One region of the Xanthobacter sp. ZOL 2024 genome, then DNA from elsewhere that is predicted to be linked to it. Evidence: riboswitches for the same ligand, from Rfam matches in the RefSeq annotation. Region 1 holds a riboswitch; each other region holds the start of a gene.
What was found. Region 1 has a riboswitch for cobalamin ahead of ACU4E7_RS13055 (TonB-dependent receptor plug domain-containing protein). Riboswitches for the same ligand answer to the same signal wherever they lie in the genome.

Region 1 (6,803 bases):
GCGTCGCCCTCGGCCAGGGGCTCGCCGCCTTTGGTCCCCTCGGGCAGGGGGATTTCCTCATCCGCCTCGGCCTCGGCGCACGGGCGGAACGGCTGATGCGGGAGGCGGAGCCAGCCGGGCAGGACGCCATCGAGGCCGCCGCCCTGCGCCTCGCCGGCAGCGGACCGGGACAGATGGGAGAGCTGTTCAAGGTGCTGGCCCTCAGTGCGCCCACCGTGGGCGTGCCCCCCGGCTTCGACCCGAGCGAGCGGCGCGGCCGCTGAGGCCCCGGGAAAAACGCGCCAGTCCCCTGCCCCCTCTGCCTCTCGTTAAGGAAAAGGCGTACAGGATCACCGAACGGAGCGGGCGCCGGAACGCGCACGCCGACGGATGGTGATGGGGATGACGATGAAGATCGAGGCCGCCTCTCTCAAGGGCTTGCCCGGCATCCGCCATGGCTTCTTCACCCGCCAGGGCGGGGTTTCCTCGGGCCTTTACGCCAGCCTCAACGGCGGCATGGGCTCCCGAGACGACCCCGCCGCGGTGGCCGAGAACCGCGCCCGCATGGCGGCGGAGATCGGTGTCGCGCCGGAGAAGCTCCTGGCCTGCTGGCAGGTGCATTCCGCCGATGCGGTGCTCGCCACCACCCCCTGGACCCGGGACGATGCCCCCAAGGCGGACGCCATTGTCACCGCCACCATGGGCCTCGGCGCCGCCGTCTCCATCGCCGATTGCGGGCCGGTGCTGTTTGCCGACGCCGAAGCGCGGGTGGTCGCCGCCGCCCATTCGGGCTGGAAGGGGGCGCTCGGCGGCGTCATCGGCGCCACCGTGGCGCAAATGGAGAGCCAGGGTGCACGGCGCGGCGCCATCCGGGCGGTCATCGGTCCGCTGATCCGCCAGTCGAGCTACGAGGTGGGGGAGGATTTCGTCACCCGCTTCCTCAGCGTCGAACGAACCTATGCCCGCTTCTTCGCCCCGGCGGACCGCCCCCACCACGCCTGGTTCGACCTGCCGAGCTTCATCCGCTTCCGGCTGGAGGAAGCCGGCGTCGTCTTCATCGAGGACCTGGGGCTGGACACCTATACCGACCCGACGCGCTTCTATTCCTTCCGCCGCGCCACCCACCGCGGCGAAGCCGATTACGGCCGGCTGATCGCCGCCATCGCTCTGGCCCCCGAGGCGGCATGATGGGTCTGCGTCCTGTCCGGCCACGGCGCGTGGCCTTCGCCCTGCTGGCGGTGGTGGGGCTGAGCGCCCCGGCCATGGCCCTGGATTTCGCCGACGGGCTGATGGGCGGCCCCGATGTGTGGGCGGTGGCGGGCGTACCACCGGGCGATGCGCTGAACCTGCGGACGGAACCATCCGCCAAAAGCCCGATCCTCGCGCGGTTCGCCAATGGCACCCTTCTCACCAACCAGGGCTGCGTGCTGCGCGGCCGCCAACGCTGGTGCAAGGTGAGCCGCCACGCGCCGCCGCCGGGCCAGCCGGCACCGGCGGTGGGCTGGGTGAATGGCCGCTACCTGCGCGAGGCCAGCTTCTGAGAGCACCGCTTTGAGGCCGCGCGCGCCTGGGTTACCAATAAGGTGATCCGGGACCTTGCCCACGACTTGGCCCTTGCCTCAAGACGTTGCCCATGAGCGGCTCATGAACGCCATCACCTCGTTGAAGTCCTATTTCATTGGCCGCGTCGCCAGCCTCGGCGCGCCGGTCTACGCCCGGGCCTCGCAGATCGTGGTGCCGGCCGACGACCCACACGACGAATGGGCGGACCACGCCCACGATCACGATCCGGCCGAGGGCCAGTCGTTCGTGATCGATTATGAGGACCATGCCGGCAATCTCAGCCACCGGCGCATTTCGGTCTGGGCGGTGCAGCGCAATGTGGAGGGCGTGCCCATCCTGCTGGCCCGCTGCCACGAGCGGCAGGCGGCCCGCGCGTTCCGGGTGGACCGCATCAAGGCCGTGAGCGATTTCGACGGGACCCGGCGCGAGCCGCTCAGCCGGTTCTTCCTGGACACCTTCGGCTTCACCTGGCCGCAGGATGCCATCCGCGTGCCGCCCGCGGAGCCGGCGGCGCCCCGCTGGGATCGCATCCGCACCATCGTCAACGGTTCCGGCGTGGTGCTGCTGGTGGCCCTGGCGGTGGCCGATGGCGAGCTGGGGGCGGCGGAAATGGAGGAGATCCAGTTCTTCTGCGAGCGCGCCTGTGCCGCCGCTGACCTTGACCTCACCGGCGGCGAGCGTGAGCGCCTCGCCGCCTATCTCGGCCGCCTGCGGCCAACGCCGGAAAGCGTCGAGGCGGCGCTGGACACCCTGATGGCGGGGGATCGCGCGGCCATCGGCCCGTTGCTCAAAGCCGGCCTCAAGGTGATCGCCGCAGATGGGGTGCTCAAGGAGCAGGAAGCGGTGCTGCTCGACCAGTTCTGCCACAGCCTGACCGGCCAGGGGCTGCTCTGAGGCGGCACAAATCTCGAGCTGCAGCGTTGTCCTCACGGATCAACCACGTGAGGACACCCGATGCCGCATTCCATCGTCCGCCCCGTTGCGCTGCTCCCGCTGCTGGTGATGGCGGCGCTCTCCGCCGCGCCCCGCGTCGCCTCCGCCGCGCCGGAGAAGGCGCCGGCGGCACCGGCACCGGCCAGCCCGCAGCCCACGGCGGAAGCGGTGGCCCGCCAACAGGCCCTTGCCGCCGAGCAGGCGCGGCACGTGGCGGATTGCAAGGCCCACGCACTGACCCGGCTGAAGGCGCAATCGCCGTCCATCGACGACCTCTTCATCGACATGGACGGCCTCACCATCGCCAAGGGCGACCTGAAGGTCGGCAACACCCCCATCGACACGGTGATCATGGGCGAGGCCTATATCCAGCGCGACCGCAGCGACAAGGTGCACCGCTTCCTGTGCCTCACCGGCGCCGAGGGCGACGTGTTGATGACCTTCTTCACCGAGCAATAACGGGGCGTCGCCCGATTGCGACCAAAGTGCAGCAACAACCGGGCATTGACGGGGCACCCCCGGCTCGCCTAGGTTCGCCGGCGACGGTACTCCTCCCCGGAGGAATAAAAGGGAATGCGGTGCGAGGCGCTTGGCGCTTCTATTCCGCGGCTGCCCCCGCAACTGTAAGCGGCGAGTTTTCCGCAGCAACGCCACTGGGCACTCGGGGCCTGGGAAGGCAGCGGAAAATGGTGACCCGCGAGCCAGGAGACCTGCCGTCGACCGTGGTCACACGCGAGCTCGTCGGGCGGGGTGTTCCGATAGTGGGAGTGTTTCGGGTCAGGCGGCTGCGGCCGGCAACACGAAAGCCCTCGTTCGCGGTGACGTGCCACAGGCGTCCCGCCCGAGGTTGCAATGCTTGTCGTTTCGCCGTCTGCCACAGTGCCTGTTCGCCGCCCTCATCTGTTGTCCCGCGCCCTGAACCTGTCCGTAAGCCTGTCCGTGAGCCTCTTGGCTCTGGCCGCCGCCACGCCGGCCCTGGCGCAATCTGCCGACACCACCGGCACCGATGCCAGCCAGATCCAATTGCCCGACGTGGTGGTGAGCGCCACCGGCATCCCCACGCCGCTGCGCGAAGTGGCGAGCTCGGTGACCGTCATCACTGCTGAAGACCTGGCCAACACCCAGCAGCGTTCGGTGGCCGATGCGCTCGAATCGGTGCCCGGTCTCAATGTGGTGCAGACCGGAGGCCCCGGCGGGCTGACCTCCATCTTCATGCGCGGCACCAATTCCAATCACGTGAAGATGCTGCTCGACGGTGTCGACATCGGCGACCCCTCGGCCCCCAACGGCGCCTTCGACCTTGGCACCCTCTACACCAATGACTTCGCCCGCATGGAGGTGCTGCGCGGCCCGCAGTCCGGCCTTTATGGCTCGGACGCCATCGGCGGCGTCATTTCCATGACCACCCAGCGTGGCGAGGGCCCGGCCAAGGCCAGCGGTTATGTGGAAGCCGGCTCGCTCGGCACCTTCAACCAGGTGGCGAGCCTCAGCGGCGGCTATAACAACATCGGCTATGCCTTCAACGTCGGCCATTTCGCCAGCACGTCGATCCCGGTGACACCGGCCAACATCGCCCTGCCGGGCGAGCCCATCAACAACAACGCCAACGACAACTGGACCTATTCGGCCCGCCTCGATGCGGACGTGAGCGACAGTTTCTCGGTGAATGTGGTGGCGCGCTACATCGAGAGCCAGCTCGCCTACACCTCGGACCTCTACAACTACAGCACCGGCACCGGCTATCCCGCCCCCATGCAGGACACCAGCTATGGCCGCTTCTTCATCGGCAAGGCCGAGGGCCTGTGGAAGACCTTCGACGACCGGCTGGTGAGCACCTTCGGGGTATCCGCCACCGATTACAGCCGCACCAATGCCAGCCCCTATCCCGACAATGCCAGCACCTATGACGGCGACCGGCAAACCTATTACTGGCGCTCCAACTACACCTTCCTACCCGGGCAGAACCTGCTCGCCGGCATCGAGCGCTATAATGAGAGCATGACCAGCGAAAGCGCCTGGTCCGCCATGGACGCGAACACCGGCGATACCGCCGGCTATCTGGAGCTGCAATCGGCGTTCGCCGAGCGCTTCTTCGTCGCCGCCAATGTGCGCTACGACAGCAATGACGATTTCGGCGATCACACCACCTGGCGCATCGCCCCGGCCCTGCTGTTTCCGGAAACCGGAACCAAGCTGAAGATGACCTACGGCACCGCCTTCAAGGCGCCGACCCTCTACCAGCTCTATGCCCCCTATTACGGCAATCCCGACCTGTCGCCGGAAGAAAGCACCGGCTGGGACGCCGGCTTCGAGCAGATGCTGTGGAGCGACCGGGTGGGCTTCGGTGCCACCTATTTCCACAACGACATCACCAACCTGATCGTCACCACCTACGACGCGGCAACCTACAGCTACAATTACGCCAACCTTTCCAGCGCCACGAGCCAAGGCGTGGAAGCCTATCTGGCCCTGAAGATCACCGATCGCCTCTCGGTGCGGACCGACTACACCTACACCAGCACCATCGGCTATTTCCCCTCCGGCGGCTCGTTCGGCGTGAGCTGCGCGCCGCGCGATGCCACCTCCTGCTATCCGCTGCGGCGGCCCAGCAACAAGGTGAGCGTGGGCGTGAACTGGCAGCCCATCGACCCGCTCACGGTCTCGGCCACCCTGGTCTATCTCTCCGACTGGTGGGACGTGGACCGCACCACCTTCGCCGTGGTGCGCCAGCCCGGCTACACCATCGTCAACCTCGCGGCCAACTACACCGTCAACCAGAACGTCGCGGTGTTCGGGCGGATCGACAACCTGTTCAACGAATCCTATGAGAACCCCAATGGTTGGCTGGCTCCAGGCTTCGGTGCCTTCGCCGGGCTGCGGCTGACCTATTGAGGGGGCGGACCCGCGCATGGACCACGACCAGAGGGCGCGACAGGCACGCCGGCGGCCCGCTCCGGCGGGCGGCCGGCGGCCGTTCGCCCCGGCGCGACGGGTGCTGGGCGCCGCTGTCCTCGCCCTTGGCCTCGCCCTCGGACTCGCCGGCGGGAACGGGACGGCGCGCGGCGGCGAGCCCGCGGCGGACGCCGCGCCGCGCCGCATCGTCTCGCTGAACCTGTGCGCCGATGAGCTGGTGCTGCGCCTCGTGCCGAAGGAGCGCGTGTTGTCCGTCACCCGCCTCGCCGCCGATCCGGTCGGTTCCACGGTGGCCGATCTGGCGACCGGGGTGCCGGCCAATCGGGGGCTGGCGGAAGAGGTGGTGCCGCTTGGCCCCGATCTGGTGATCGCCGGCGCCTTCACCACCCGCAATACGGTGGCGATGCTGCACCGCTTCGGCATTCCGGTGATGGAGCTTACCATTCCCCAGAATCTGGACGAGGCCTACGCGCAGATCCGCCTGGTGGCGCAGCGTCTGGGCGTGCCGGAGCGGGGCGAGGCCATGGTCGGCGAGATCGAGGCGGCCCTGGCGGCCGCGCCGCCCGCCCCCGCTCGCCCACCGCGCGCGGTGGTGATGCGCCCCAACGGCTTCACCGTAGGCCGCGACACCCTGGCCGACGACCTCATGCGGCGGGCCGGGCTCGACAATGTGGCCGCCCGCCTCTCGCCGGACAAACTCGGCCAGCTCTCCCTGGAAGAGATCGTCACCGCCAGGCCCGACGTGCTGGTGGTGGATGACGAGCCCGATGCCCCGCCCTCCCTCGCGCGCGAGATGATGGCCCACCCCGCGGTGGTGGATGCCATGGCCGCCGGCCGCATCGCCTCGGTGCCGACTCGGCTGTGGGCCTGCGTGGGGCCGCAGCTGGGCGAGGCCTTCATTCGCCTCTCCCGCGCCGCCCACGGCGCAGCGGTGGCGGTGGCACCCGCTCCATCGCCGGTGCGGACGCCGTGACGCGCGCCTCCTCGCCCATGACCGCCGCGGCGCCGCCGCACGCCTGGCCGCTGCCGCTGCTGGTGGGAAGTCTCGCCGCCCTGGTGCTGGCCCTGTTCGCCCTGTCGCTGGCCGTCGGCTACGCCCCACTCGACTGGCCGGCCGCCCTGCGCGAACTGATGGCCGGCCAGCGCGGCCTGTCCGCCCTGGTGCTGCTGGAACTGCGGCTGCCGCGCGCCCTGCTGGGGGTGATGGTGGGCTTCAGCCTCGGCCTCACCGGCGCCGCGCTGCAGGGGCTGATGCGCAACCCCCTGGCCGATCCCGGCGTGGTGGGCGTGTCCGGTGCCGCGGCCCTGGGCGCGGTGACCGCCTTCTATTTCGGCGCCGCCGCCCTGTTTCCCCTGGCCCTGCCGCTGGGAGGCCTGGTGGGCGCCGGGCTGGCCACGGCGGTGCTGCTGGCGCT
Region 2 (6,803 bases), 1.9 Mb from region 1:
GCCGGGCTCCGGCGCCATGCCGAGAGCCGCCCGGTGCACGGCGAATGCGGCGGCTACATGGTGCTCGGCACCACGCTGGTGGACGCGCAGGGCAACGCCCACCCCATGGCCGGACTGCTGGGCCTGGTGACCAGCTACCAGACCCGCCGCCTGCATCTCGGCTACCGCCGGGCGGAGCTGAGCGCGCCCATGCCCGGGTACGCCGCCGGCGCCACCCTGCGGGGCCACGAATTCCATTATTCCACCATCCTGGACCAGCCCGATGCCCCCCTCGCCCGCGTGGCAGACGCCGATGGCGCGCCGGTGGCCGAGACCGGCTCGCGCCGGGGACAGGTGACGGGAACCTTCTTCCATCTGATCGCACAGGAGCGCCCGTGAGCGGCTTCGTCAGCTTCGTCGGCTCCGGTCCCGGGGACCCGGAGCTTCTCACCCTCAAGGCGGCCGATCGCCTGCGGCAGGCCGATGCCGTACTGTTCGATGACCTCGCCGCCGGCCCCATCCTGGGCCTCGCCCGCCCCGGCGCCGATCTGGTGGGGGTGGGCAAGCGCGCCGGGCGTGCCTCGCCGCGGCAGGACCACGTGAGCCGGCTGCTGGTCGACTATGCCCGCGCCGGCGGCCGCGTGGTGCGCCTCAAATCCGGCGACGGCGGACTGTTCGGTCGGCTGGAGGAAGAGTTGCTGGCGGTGCGCGCTGCGGCCATTGCCTATGAGATCATCCCCGGCGTGCCCTCTCCCTGCGCGGCGGCGGCCGCCTGCGGCATCCCCCTCACCCGTCGGCTCACCGCGCGACGGGTGCAGTTCGTGACCGCTCACGACACCGAGGGACGGCTGCCAAGCGACCTCGATCTCCCGGCGCTGGCCGATCCCAAGGCCTGCACCGTGGTGTTCATGGGCCAGCGCACCTTTCCCGCCCTGGCCGCGGCGCTGCTGGCGCACGGCCTGCCGCCGGATACGCCGGCGCTGCTGGCCGAGGCGGTGGGCACGCCCGAGCAGGCTTTGGCGCGGCTCACCGTGGCGACCCTCGCCGAACGGCTGGCGACGGCGGTGAGCGCCAAGCCGGCGTTGATCATCTATGGCCCGTTGGCGGAAACGGGGGTGGGCTTTGATTGACCTGTGGCTGATCGGCATCGGCACCGGCAACCCGGCCCATGTCACCCTGGAGGCGCAGCAGGCGCTGCGCGCCGCCGCCCTGGTGCTGGTGCCGCGCAAGGGGCCGGACAAGGCCGATCTCGAGACCCTGCGGCACGCCATTCTGAAGGCCAGCGGAAGCACAGCGCCGGTGGCGACCTTCGACATGCCGGTGCGTGACGAGAGCCTGCCCTATCTGGAGCGGGTGCGCCGCTGGCATGACGAGATCGCGACCCTGTGGGCCGACACCATCGCCACCGCGCAGCCGCGCGGGCCCGTGGCCCTGTTGGTGTGGGGCGATCCCGGCCTCTACGACAGCACCCTGCGCATCGCCGCGCGGCTCAGCCCGCCCCCGCGCCTGCGGGTGGTGCCGGGCATTTCCGCCCTCCAGGCCCTCACCGCCGCCCACGCCATTCCCTTCAACACCGTGAACGGCGCGGTGAACGTGACCACCGGCCGCCGTCTGCGCGACTTCGGCTGGCCCGGCGAGGCCGATACGGCGGTGGTGATGCTGGATGGGGCCTGCAGCTTCAGCGCCCTCGATCCCGACGGAGTGGAGATCTGGTGGGGAGCGTTCCTGGGCATGCCGGAACAGGTGCTCGACAAGGGACCGCTGGCTGAGGCCGGCCCCCGCATCATTGCCACCCGCGCCGCCGCCCGAGAACAACACGGCTGGATCATGGACACCTATCTGCTGCGACGGGTGCGGCGGAGCGGGTGAGAAACACGGTGCCGGCTGTGCCTTGACACCACCCAGCCGGGCCAATACCACAGACATCGTGGTGTCCTCGAAAGTGTTTTCTCCCGCTCGGGAAGGACGTGCTGGCGAGGATGAAAAGGGAATTCGGTGCGCCGTTCGCGGCAACTCCGGAGCTGCCCCCGCAACTGTAATTGGCGAGCCCTCACCCCGCGTGTGCCACTGGCGCCTCCAGGCGTCGGGAAGGTCGGGTGGAGGCGGTGACCCAAGAGCCAGGAGACCTGCCACAAACCGCGCGCTCCGGCGCGCGGTCGTTCGTCGGACGCCGGGGTGAGCGTCGTGCGCGAGCGCGCCGGGCTTTTCCTCACGGGCCGGCGTGCGCGCCTCAGATTCCCCGCGTCTCCTGCTCAATCCGGGCCGTTTCGGCTCGTCGGGGAGACATCGCCTTGAACACTTTCACCCGCGCCTGCACCCGCGCCTGGAGTTGCGCCGCAGCCTTGCTGGCCGGCGCCGCCGGCCTCACCGCGCTGGCGCAGCCCGCCCAAGCCCATTTCCAGCTCATCTACACCCCCGAGACGAACCTGGAGAAGCCGCAGGAGGTGCCCTTCCTGCTGGTGTTCTGGCATCCCTTTTCCAACGGTCCGGCCATGGACATGGGCACGCCGGAGCAGTTCTTCGTCAGCCGCAAGGGCAAGACCACGGACCTGCGCGGCACGCTCAAGCCCATCACCTTCAAGGCCGCGCAGAACAGTTCCGCAGGGTTTGAAACCAAGGTGCGAGTGAACGGGCTCGGCGATCACATCTTCGCCCTGGTGCCGGCCCCCTATTACGAAGCCAGCGAAGACAAATACATTCAGCAGATCACCAAGACCTATGTGAACCAGGGCGGCGTGCCGAGCGGATGGGACGAGCCGCTCGGCCTCGCCACCGAGATCGTGCCCCTCAACAAGCCCAATGCCGTCATCGCCGGCTCCACCTTCTCCGGACAGGTGCTGAGCGAAGGCAAGCCGGTGCCGGGCGCGGAGATCGAGGTGGAATACATCGCCGCCACGCCGGATCTCGCCACGCGCGCCTCCGGCCCCGCCAGCGTCGCGCCACCGCCGGGGGGCGCCGTGGTGGTGAAGGCCGATGACAACGGCGTGTTCACCTTCGGCATTCCCCGCGCCGGCACCTGGGGTTTTGCCGCGCTGGGTTCAGGGCCTGCCAGGACGGTGCAGGGCAAGCCCCTCTCCCAGGACGCGGTGCTGTGGATCCAGGCCAACCCGCTCCAGTGACGGCTGCGAGGCTCCCATGCACATTGTCGATGGTGCCCTCTCTCCCCCGGTGCTGATCGGCGGCGCGGCGCTTGCCGTCGCCGGCATCGGCATCGGTCTGCGGCGGATGCCGATGGAGAAGATCCCGGCGGCCGGCGTCCTCAGCGCCACCTTTTTCGTCGCCTCGCTGGTGCACGTGCCGGTGGGCCCGTCCAGCGTCCACCTCATTCTCAACGGTCTGGCCGGGCTGGTGCTCGGCTGGGCCGCCTTTCCGGCGCTGTTCGTCGCGCTGCTGCTGCAGGCGGTGTTCTTCGGCTTCGGCGGGCTGACGGTGCTGGGCGTGAACACGGTGGACATCGCCCTGCCGGCAGTGGCCGTGGGCATGCTGTGCCGCGCCGGCATCGTGCGCTCCTCACCGCGCGGCGCGGCCATCTGGGGCGCGCTGGGCGGCGGGCTCGCCATCGCCCTCACCAGCGTCTGCGTCGCGCTGGCGCTGGCGCTGTCGGGCGAGGCGTTCATTCCCGCGGCCAAGCTGGTGCTGGTGGCGCACATCCCGGTGATGCTCATCGAAGCCGCCATCACGGGCGCTGCGGTCTATCTGGCACAGCGCGTCAAGCCAGAGCTGTTCACCGCCTTCGGCGCCTCCACGGAGCACGGGTGACCCCATGCGCAGAATTGTCACGACACTGCTGCTCACCGCCGCGCTCGCCGCCGGCCCAGCGCTGCCCGCCGCCGCCCACAAGGTGGTGGCCGGGGCCTACGCCGCCGGCGACCAGATTGAAGGCGAAGTCGGTTTTTCCGATGGCTCCATGGCCAACAATGCCCTGGTGGAGGTGCTGGCGGAGGACGGCAGCAAGATCGGCGAGACCCACACCAATCCCGAAGGGGTGTTCACCTTCACGCCCACCCGCAGCGTGGCCCACATCTTCCGCGTGGATCTCGGCGGCGGCCATGTGGCCGAAGTCCGCCTGGATGTGGCCGATCTGCCGGCCGCGCTGCGGGCGCCTGCTGCCGCGAGCGCGCCAACGGGTCCGGCCACAACTCCGGCGGCACCGTCGGCCGCCGTGGCGGATCGCCCTCCGACGCCCGCGCAACAGGCCGCTTTCGCCAGCGCCCTGCGCGACGAGCTGAGGCCGCTCCGGCGGGAAATCATCGCGCTCAAGGAGAAGAACGACTTGCAATCGGTGCTCGGCGGCATCGGCTACATCGTGGGCCTGTTCGGCCTGTGGTTCTTCCTGGCGGCGCGGCGTCAGATGCGCAAGGCCGGCGGCCACTGATGGGCGATCTGGCCCCGGCCGCCGGCCTCCTCGACACGCCGGCCCGCCGCTCCGGCTGGATCCCCCGCCTCGATCCGCGGGTCCGCCTCGTCACCGCCGGAGCGTTCGCGGTGCTGGTGGTCGCCTGTTCGGCGTTCGGCCCCCTGCTCGCGGCGCTGGCCGGCGCCGGGGCCATGATGGTGGCGGCGCATCTGCCCATCGGCCGGACCCTGCGGCGGGTCGCCACCATGGATTCCTTCATCGTCTTCATGCTGGCGACGCTGCCCTTCACCACCCCCGGCGCGCCGCTCTTCACCCTGTTCGGCCTGCCGGCGAGCCAGGAGGGGGTTGTTCACGCCGCCACCATCGCGCTCAAGGCCAATGCGGTCATGCTGATGGCCATGGCCTTGCTGTCCACCCTCGCTCCCGACACCCTGGCGCGCGCGCTCGCCCGGCTGGGCGCGCCGGAACGCCTCGTGCACCTCATCCTGTTCAAGATCCGCTATGTCGACATGCTGCATCAGGAATATCATCGCCTGCGCACCGCCATGCGGGCACGCGGCTTCAAACCCGCCAACACGCGCCACACCTATGTCAGCTTTGGCTACCTCATCGGCATGATGCTGATCCGCGCCCTGGAGCGGTCGGAACGCATTCTCAAGGCCATGAAGTGCCGCGGCTTCACCGGCCGGCTGTTCATCGAGGACGACAGCCGCCTGGGTGCCCACGACATCGCCTTCTGCATCCTGGCCGGAGCCCTCGCCACCGGCCTTGTCACCTGGGAGGTGATGATCCGTGTCGCCGCTTCTTGAGGCCCAGGATATCGTCTTCGCCTATCCCGGACGCCCGCGCGTGCTCGACGGCGCCAGCCTCACCCTGTCGGCGGGGGAACGGGTCTGCCTGGTCGGGCCCAATGGCGCGGGCAAAAGCACGCTGCTGCATATCCTGGTGGGCCTGCTCTCCCCTTCAGCCGGCACCGTCCGCGCCTTTGGCACCTTCTGCCGCGCGGAAGCAGATTTCATCGGCGTGCGGCAGCGGGCCGGGTTGGTGTTTCAGGACCCCGACGACCAGCTGTTCTGCCCGACCGTGGCCGACGACGTGGCCTTCGGCCCCCTCAACCAGGGCAAGAGCCGCGCCGAGGTCCGGGCCATTGTCGACGCGACCCTCGCCCAGCTCGATCTCCAGCACCTGCGGGACCGCATCACCCATAAATTGTCAGGCGGGGAAAAGCGGCTGGTGACCTTGGCGGCGGTGCTCGCCATGCAGCCGGAGGTGCTGCTCCTGGACGAGCCCACCAACGCACTGGATGAGCAGGTGTATGCGCGGCTGGTGGAGATCCTGCGCGGCCTGCCGCAGGCGATGGTGATCGTCTCCCATGATCCAGCCTTCCGCACGGCCCTCGCCACCCGCACCGTGCGCCTCCAGGCCGGCCGGACCGCCGACCTCGCCGCCACCGATGACGTCACGCCCGCGGCCCGCCAACGTCCGGCGCCGCGGTAGCTCCTGCCCGCGCACCGGAGGTCGCTTCCTTTTTCCCTCGCGAATCAGCAGATTGTGTCAAGGGAGCTCAGGGGGCGAGAATCATGGCGGCGATGGCGGCGGCGCGGCGCGCACTGCTGGTTTCAGTTTCGACACTTGCGACAGGGGTGGCGCTGCCGGCAATAGCTGCCGACCTGCCGCCGGCAATGGCGGTGAAAGCCCCCGGCCCCGCAGGCAGCTGGACCGGGTTCTATCTCGGCACCTATGTGGGCGCCGGCCTGGTGGACAGCCAGTGGGGACCGGGCACCGGGCCGCTCGCGGCCACCGCGCCCCAGTCCTTCCCCAGCTCCGGCTCGGCCGCAGGGGCGCTGATCGGCTCGACCATCGGCTACAATTACCAGATGGGCTCCTACGTGCTCGGCCTCGAGGGCGACCTCGGCACGGGCTTCCTCTACGGGCAGGCCCGTTGCGCCGGCAGCTGGCAATCCATCTGCACCACCGACACCGATCTGCTCGCCACCCTGGCGGGCCGGATCGGCTACGCCTTCGACAATGTGCTGGTCTATGGCAAGGCCGGCGCCGCCTTCATCAACAACAGCTACACCGTGAGCGGCACGGCTTATGCGGGCCAGTTCACCGGGTCGCAGTTTCAGGCCGGCTGGACGGTGGGCGGCGGTGTCGAGGTGGCGCTGACGCCGCAGATGTCGGCCAAGGCGGAATATGCCTATCTCGATTTCGGCAGCTCCGATGTCGACCTGTCCAACGGACGTGTCGCCAGCACCATTCCGATGTCCGGCTCGGCGCAGATGGTCAAGCTCGGCCTCAACTGGCGGCCCTGGGGGGCGCCGTTGCCCGGGTCCGGCGCGGCGCTGCCGGTGCCGGGGCGCAACTGGGCCGGCTTCTATCTCGGCGGCCACGCCGGCGGCGCCTGGGGACGCGACGACTGGACCACGGCCAACGGTTTCCTGGCGCAGGATTCCGTGGGCGGGGC
Region 3 (6,803 bases), 2.4 Mb from region 1:
CAATCCCAGGCCAGGGCGCCACCGTTCTGGTATTCGATGACCCGTGTCTCGAAGAAGTTCTTTTCCTTCTTCAGGTCCATGGCCTCGCTCATCCAGGGAAAGGGGTTCTCCGCCTCGGCAAACACCGGGGCGAGGCCGAGCTGCGCGCAACGGCGGTTGGCGATGATGTGCATATATTGCGCGCACAGCCCTGCGTTCAGGCCCAGCAGGCCGCGGGGCATGGTGTCGCGCCCATAGGCCACCTCCAGTTCCGCCGCATCCTTGAGCATGCCGCGCACCTCGTCTTGAAACGCAGGCGTCCACAGATGCGGGTTTTCCGCCTTGATCTGGTTGATGACATCGATGCCGAAATTCAGGTGAATGCTCTCATCCCGCAAGATGTACTGATACTGCTCGGCAATACCCACCATCTTGTTGCGCCGCCCCAGCGAGAGGATCTGCGCAAAGCCGGTGTAGAACCACATGCCCTCGAAGACGACGTAGAAGGCGACCAGATCGCGCAAAAAGGCTTGGTCCGCCTCGGCGGTGCCCGTGGCGAACAGCGGGTCTGCGAGGTTCTGCGTATAAGCGAGGGCCCAGGCGGCCTTGTCGGTGATGGAGGGCTCCTCGCGATACATGTTGAACAGCTCGCCCTCATCGAGGCCCAGGCTTTCGACAATATATTGGAAGGTGTGGGTGTGAACCGCCTCCTCGAACGCCTGGCGCAGCAGATATTGCCGGCATTCTGGATTGGTGAGATGGCGATAGATGGCGAGCACGATATTGTTCGCCACCAGGCTCTCCGAGGCGGCGAAGAAGCCGAGATTGCGCTTCACCATGCGCCGCTCGTCCTCGGTCAGCCCGTCCCTCGACTTCCACAAGGCGATGTCCGCCTGCATGGAGACCTCGGTGGGCATCCAATGATTGTTGCAGGCCGACAGATACTTCTCCCATGCCCACTTATATTTCATGGGCAGGATCTGGTTCACATCCGCCCGCGCATTGATCATGCGCTTTTCATCCACGCTGACCCGGCCACCGGAACGATCGATGGCACCAAGGCCGGTGGCATCCGCCGGCACCTCGGCCCGCCGCCCGGATGCCGGCGGGCGCACCGGCGCATCGGAGAAGGGAGGAGCCGCGGGCTCCGACCAATCGAGCATGTCCATATCTCCTTGCCCGTTCACTGGCAGGCTTCGCAGGTGGGATCGGTGATGGCGCAGGCGCGCGGCACCTCCACCAGGATGGGCGCGGCACCGACGGCATTGAGCTTGCCGTCTGTGCCCTTCAGGGTGGACTTCTCCACATGGGTGGCGGAGCGGGCGCGCAGATAATAAGTGGTCTTCAACCCCTGTCGCCAGGCGAAGCGATAGGCCTCGTCCAGCTTCCGGCCCGAGGGTTCGGCCATGTAGAGATTGAGCGACTGGCTCTGATCGATCCATTTCTGGCGCCGCGCGGCGGCGCGGATCAGCCATTCCGGCGCAATCTCGAACGCGGTGGCATAAAGCGCCTTCAGATCTTCCGGCACCCGATCAATCGCGCTCACCATGCCATCATAATATTTGAGATCGGACACCATCACCTCGTCCCACAGGCCTCGGGCCTTGAGGTCGCGCACCAGATGGGCGTTCACCACCGTGAAGTCGCCGGACATGTTCGCCTTCACATAAAGCTGACTATAGGCCGGCTCGATGGATTGGGAGACGCCAACGATGTTGGAGATGGTGGCGGTGGGCGCAATGGCCAGCACATTGGAATTGCGCATGCCCACCTCGATCACCCGGGCGCGCAGGGCCGCCCAGTCCTGGGTCGCGGAGTGGTCCAGTTCCACATGGCCACGCCGGGCCTCGGCCAGAAGATCGAGGCTGTCCAGGGGCAAGATGCCCTTGGACCATAACGAGCCCTCGAACGAGGCATAGCGCCCGCGCTCGGCGGCAAGGTCCACCGACGCGGAAATGGCGAAATAGCTCAGCGCCTCCATGGAGGTGTCGGCGAACGCCACCGCCCCCTCCGAGGCGGTGGGCAGGCCGAGTTTCTCCAGCGCATCCTGATAGCCCATCAGCCCCAGGCCCACCGGACGGTGGCGCAGGTTCGAGCGGCGCGCCTGCGGGATGGTGTAGAAATTGATGTCCACCACATTATCCAGCATACGCATGGCGGTGGAGACGGTGCGGCGCAGCCGCTCGAGATCGAGCCCCTCGGCCGCCACGTGCGCGGCGAGATTGACCGAGCCGAGATTGCACACCGCCACTTCGTCGGCACAGGTGTTGAGGGTGATCTCGGTGCACAGGTTCGAGGAATGCACCACCCCCACATGGCGCTGCGGCGAGCGCAGGTTGCAGGGATCCTTGAAGGTGATCCAGGGATGGCCGGTCTCGAACAGAAGAGTGAGCATGCGCCGCCACAGCTCCACCGCCTTCACGGTGCGGAACACCTTGATCTCGCCCCGCGCCGCCTGCGCCTCATAGGCTTCGTAAGCGGCCTTGAAGGGCGCGCCATAGAGGTCGTGCAGGTCGCTCACTTCATCGGGTGAAAACAGGGTCCAATCGGCGCCGGCCTCCACCCGCTCCATGAACAGGTCCGGGATCCAATTGGCGGTGTTCATGTCATGGGTGCGGCGGCGGTCGTCGCCGGTGTTCTTGCGCAGGTCGAGGAATTCCTCGATGTCCACATGCCAGGTTTCGAGATAGGCGCACACGGCACCCTTGCGCTTGCCGCCCTGGTTGACGGCGATGGCCGTGTCGTTGGCCACCTTCAGGAACGGCACCACCCCTTGGCTTTCGCCATTTGTGCCCTTGATGTGGGCGCCAAGGCCCCGCACCGGCGTCCAGTCATTGCCGAGGCCGCCGGAATATTTGGCGAGCAGCGCATTGTCGCGGATGGCCTTGAAGATGCCGTCGAGATCATCGGGCACGGTGGTGAGGAAGCAGGAGGACAATTGCGGGCGCAGGGTGCCGGCGTTGAACAAAGTGGGGGTCGAGGCCATGAAATCGAAAGACGAGAGCAGGTCATAGAATTCGATCGCCCGCGCCTCCCGATCGATCTCGCGCAGCGCCAGGCCCATGGCCACCCGCATGAAGAAGGCCTGCGGCAGCTCGAAGCGGGTGCCGGAGACGTGCAGGAAATAGCGATCATAAAGGGTCTGGAGCCCGAGATAATCGAACTGCAGGTCCCGCTCCGGCTTCAGCGCGGCGGCAAGGCGCGGCAGGTCGAAGCGGGCGAGCTCGGGGTCCAGGAGCTCGGCTGCGACACCGGCGGCGATGAAGGCGGGGAAATAATCGCCATAGCGCGCCGCCATCTCTGTCTGCGTCGCCGCCTCCGGCCGGTGGAACACGAAGCTCAGCGCCTCGCGCCGCAGGGTGTCGGTGAGCAGGCGGGCGGAAACCTTGGAATAATTGGGCTCGGTCTCAATCAGAGTGCGGGCGGCGAGAATGGGTGCCAGCGCCAACTCCTCCTGGGAGATGCCGTCATAGAGATTGCGCCGCGTCTCGGCGAGGATGGGTTCTGCCGTCGTGCCATCGAGGCCGGCGCAGGCCTCGCGCACCAGCGCATCCAGCCGCGCGTCGTCGAACGGCACGAGGGCTCCATCGGCGGCGCGCATGTGAAGGCGCGGAGCCTGCGTCTGCGCGACAGGTGCGCGCGCCGCGGCCCGCTCCCGCGCCCGTTCCTCGCGATAGAGCACATAGGCGCGGGCCACCTTGTGGTGCTCGCCGCGCATCAGCGCCAGTTCCACCTGGTCCTGCACATCCTCGATATGGAAGGTGCGCCCCGCCTCCACCCGGCGGGTCAGGTTGGCGACCACCTGGGCGGTGAGATCGACAACGATGTCGTGCACCCGGCGCGAGGCTGCGGCCGAGCCGCCTTCCACCGCCAGGAACGCCTTGGTAAGCGCCACCGCGATCTTGGCCGGATCGAACGGCGTCACCGCCCCGTTGCGCCGGATCACCTGATAGGCGGGGTCCGCCCCCCGGAGGGCGGGCGGCGGCGCGAGGGGCGCGGACTGCGGGCGCGCGGAGAGAATTTCGAGGGACATTCGGCTCAAACCCCATGCTCTGGGGGCAAAGGCCGAGCGGACGCAAAGCGGCCAAGCGCACGCGCCCCGAGCCGGACCTGCGATCCACCGGGACACCCCGCCCGAGGACGATTGCGGTGTCACGGCAGGTCTCCTGGCTCGCGGGTCGTCGCGTCGGGTCCGTCTTCCCAGGCTTGCGCCCAGTGACAGGATTGGACCTTGGCTTGCCGCTGACAGTTGCGGGGGCAGCACCGGCTTCACACCGGTTTCCCTCTTCGCCCCTGGCCTTTCGACTCAGGGGACCGTGACCACTAAATGTAGGCCAACCATCCCCGCCTATGTCAATATTTAGACGACCGGAAAAGCACCCGGCGCGGGCCACGCCGCGCCGGGTCGGGACTCAGGCCGATAGCGCGCGCAGCGCGCGGGCGGCGGCCACCATGTTGATGAGCGCCGGCTTCACCTCGTCCCATTTGCGGGTCTTCAGGCCGCAATCGGGGTTGATCCAGATCTGGGCGTCATCCAGCCGCTGACGGGCGAGGCCGATCAGCGCCGCCATCTCCTCGGTGCCCGGCACCCGGGGCGAATGGATGTCATAGACGCCCGGGCCGATCTCGTTGGGATATTTGTAGGTCTTGAAGGCATCCAGCAACTCCATCTTCGAGCGCGAGGTCTCGATGGAGATCACGTCCGCATCCATAGCGGCGATGGCGGCAATGATGTCGTTGAATTCCGAATAGCACATGTGGGTGTGGATCTGAGTTTCGTCCGCGACGCCCGATGCGCACAGGCGGAAGCACGCCACCGCCCAGTCGAGATAGGCGCCCCATTCGCCATGGCGCAGGGGCAGGCCCTCACGCAACGCCGCCTCGTCGATCTGGATCATGGCGGCGCCGGCCCGCTCCAGATCGTGCACCTCATCGCGGATGGCGAGGGCGATCTGGCGGCAGGCGGCGCTGCGCGGGATGTCGTCACGCACAAACGACCAGTTGAGGATGGTCACCGGCCCCGTGAGCATGCCCTTCACCGGCTTGTCGGTGAGGGACTGGGCATGGCGCCACCACGCCACCGTCATGGGCGCCGGGCGCGCGACATCGCCGAACAGGATGGGCGGGCGCACATAGCGCGAGCCGTAGCTCTGCACCCAGCCATGCCTGGTGAAAGCGAAGCCGGAGAGCTGCTCGCCGAAATACTGCACCATGTCGTTGCGCTCGAACTCGCCATGCACCAGCACGTCGAGGCCGATCTCTTCCTGCCAGCGGATGGTGCGGGCCGTCTCCGCCTTCAGGAAGGCCGCGTAGGCCTCATCGTCCAGTGCCCCCTTGGCATGGGCCGCTCGCGCCTGCCGCACCTCGGCGGTCTGCGGGAACGAGCCGATGGTGGTGGTGGGAAAAGCCGGCAGAGCGAACCGCCGGCGCTGCACCTCCGCCCGCACCGCGAACGGATGGGCGCGGCGGCCCATGGCGGGGGTGACAGCGGCGGCCCGCGCCTCCACCGCCGCAGTGTGCACCTTGGGCGAGGTGCGACGGGCGGCAGCGGCCGACGCGGAGGCCGCGAGCGCCGGCTGAACCTCCTCCGCCCGTCCGGCCAGGGCCGCCGCCAGCACCGCCAGCTCGTCCATCTTCTGCACGGAGAAGGCGAGCCAGGACGTCAGGTCCGGATCGAGATCGGTCTCCTGCTCCAGATCGATGGGCACATGCAGCAGCGAGCAGGAGGGCGCGAGCTCGACATGGTCGGTGCCCCGCTTTGCCACCACGGGCTTCAGGCGCTCAACCTGGGCCGGCAGATCGGCGCGCCAGATGTTGCGCCCGTCGATGATCCCGAGAGACAGCACCAGCCCCAGGGGTGCGCGCCCGGCCACCTGTTCAAGCTGCTCCGGCGCGCGACAAAGATCGAGGTGGAGCCCCGCCACCGGCAAGGCCAGGGCCGTGTCGAGATTGTCGCCGAGGGCGCCGAAATAGGGGGTGAGCATGATCTTGAGATCGGGCAAGGCACGGGCAAAGGTGCCATAGGCACGGCGGAAGGCGGCCCGCTCCGCGTCGGTCAGGTCGAGCACCAGGGCCGGCTCGTCCATCTGCACCCATTGCGCCCCATTGGCCGCCAGCCGGCGCAGGATATCCGTGTAGACCGGCAGCAGGTTGCTCAGCAGCGACAGCGGATCGAACCCCTCGACCTTGGACTTGCCGAGCTTGAGGAAGGTCACCGGCCCCAGCAGCACGGGGCGCGTGTCAAAACCGAGGGCCTTCGCCTCGCGATACTCATCGACGACTTTGAGGCTGGCCACCTCGAAGCGTTGTTCTGGCGCGAATTCAGGCACCATATAGTGGTAATTGGTGTCAAACCACTTGGTCATTTCCTGCGCCGGTACGCCCGACGCCCCATGAGCATGCCCACAGGCCGCCTCTTGCGCACCGATACTGCCGCGCGCCATGGCGAAATAGATCGGCAGCGGCACCTTGCCGCCGCTCCAGCCGTAGATCTGCGGAATCGCCCCCACCATCACCGAGGTGTCGAGCACGTGGTCGTAAAGGGAGAAATCGTTGGAGGGGATGATGGTGACCCCACGCGCCCGCTGCCGGGCCCAATTGGCGGCGCGCAGGCTGGCGGCGGTGGCCAGGAGCTCCGCCTGCGTGGTCCTGCCGGCCCAGAAACTTTCCAGCGCATGCTTCAGTTCGCGACGGGGGCCGATGCGCGGGGTACCGAGGGTGGCTACCGCGATGGAGGATTGAGAAAACGTGGTCACGGCGTTGAGGCCCTATGATTGGGGGCAAGGCCGTGGCGGCAAGCGACAAGGACCCGGCACGGCGCAGCC

Region 2: linked by a shared signal. The riboswitch ahead of ACU4E7_RS04640 (DUF4198 domain-containing protein) and the one ahead of ACU4E7_RS13055 (TonB-dependent receptor plug domain-containing protein) in region 1 are both predicted to bind cobalamin.
Region 3: linked by a shared signal. The riboswitch ahead of ACU4E7_RS01810 (ribonucleoside-diphosphate reductase subunit alpha) and the one ahead of ACU4E7_RS13055 (TonB-dependent receptor plug domain-containing protein) in region 1 are both predicted to bind cobalamin.

What each region holds. Positions count from the first base shown of each region.
Region 1 is NZ_CM128808.1:2,839,723-2,846,525, reverse strand. It holds gene ACU4E7_RS13080 (class I SAM-dependent methyltransferase) at 1-263, shown strand, start outside; gene pgeF (peptidoglycan editing factor PgeF) at 388-1,167, shown strand; gene ACU4E7_RS13070 (SH3 domain-containing protein) at 1,164-1,520, shown strand; gene ACU4E7_RS13065 (WYL domain-containing protein) at 1,624-2,436, shown strand; gene ACU4E7_RS13060 (hypothetical protein) at 2,497-2,934, shown strand; cobalamin riboswitch at 3,002-3,207, shown strand; gene ACU4E7_RS13055 (TonB-dependent receptor plug domain-containing protein) at 3,415-5,367, shown strand; gene ACU4E7_RS13050 (ABC transporter substrate-binding protein) at 5,384-6,361, shown strand; gene ACU4E7_RS13045 (FecCD family ABC transporter permease) at 6,379-6,803, shown strand, end outside.
Region 2 is NZ_CM128808.1:948,218-955,020, forward strand. It holds gene ACU4E7_RS04625 (cobyrinate a,c-diamide synthase) at 1-378, shown strand, start outside; gene cobA (uroporphyrinogen-III C-methyltransferase) at 375-1,109, shown strand; gene cobF (precorrin-6A synthase (deacetylating)) at 1,102-1,848, shown strand; cobalamin riboswitch at 1,905-2,114, shown strand; gene ACU4E7_RS04640 (DUF4198 domain-containing protein) at 2,271-3,098, shown strand; gene cbiM (cobalt transporter CbiM) at 3,115-3,738, shown strand; gene ACU4E7_RS04650 (cobalt ABC transporter permease) at 3,743-4,354, shown strand; gene cbiQ (cobalt ECF transporter T component CbiQ) at 4,354-5,145, shown strand; gene ACU4E7_RS04660 (energy-coupling factor ABC transporter ATP-binding protein) at 5,129-5,833, shown strand; gene ACU4E7_RS04665 (outer membrane protein) at 5,917-6,803, shown strand, end outside.
Region 3 is NZ_CM128808.1:347,789-354,591, forward strand. It holds gene ACU4E7_RS01805 (ribonucleotide-diphosphate reductase subunit beta) at 1-1,142, opposite strand, end outside; gene ACU4E7_RS01810 (ribonucleoside-diphosphate reductase subunit alpha) at 1,163-4,012, opposite strand; cobalamin riboswitch at 4,119-4,313, opposite strand; gene metE (5-methyltetrahydropteroyltriglutamate--homocysteine S-methyltransferase) at 4,392-6,734, opposite strand.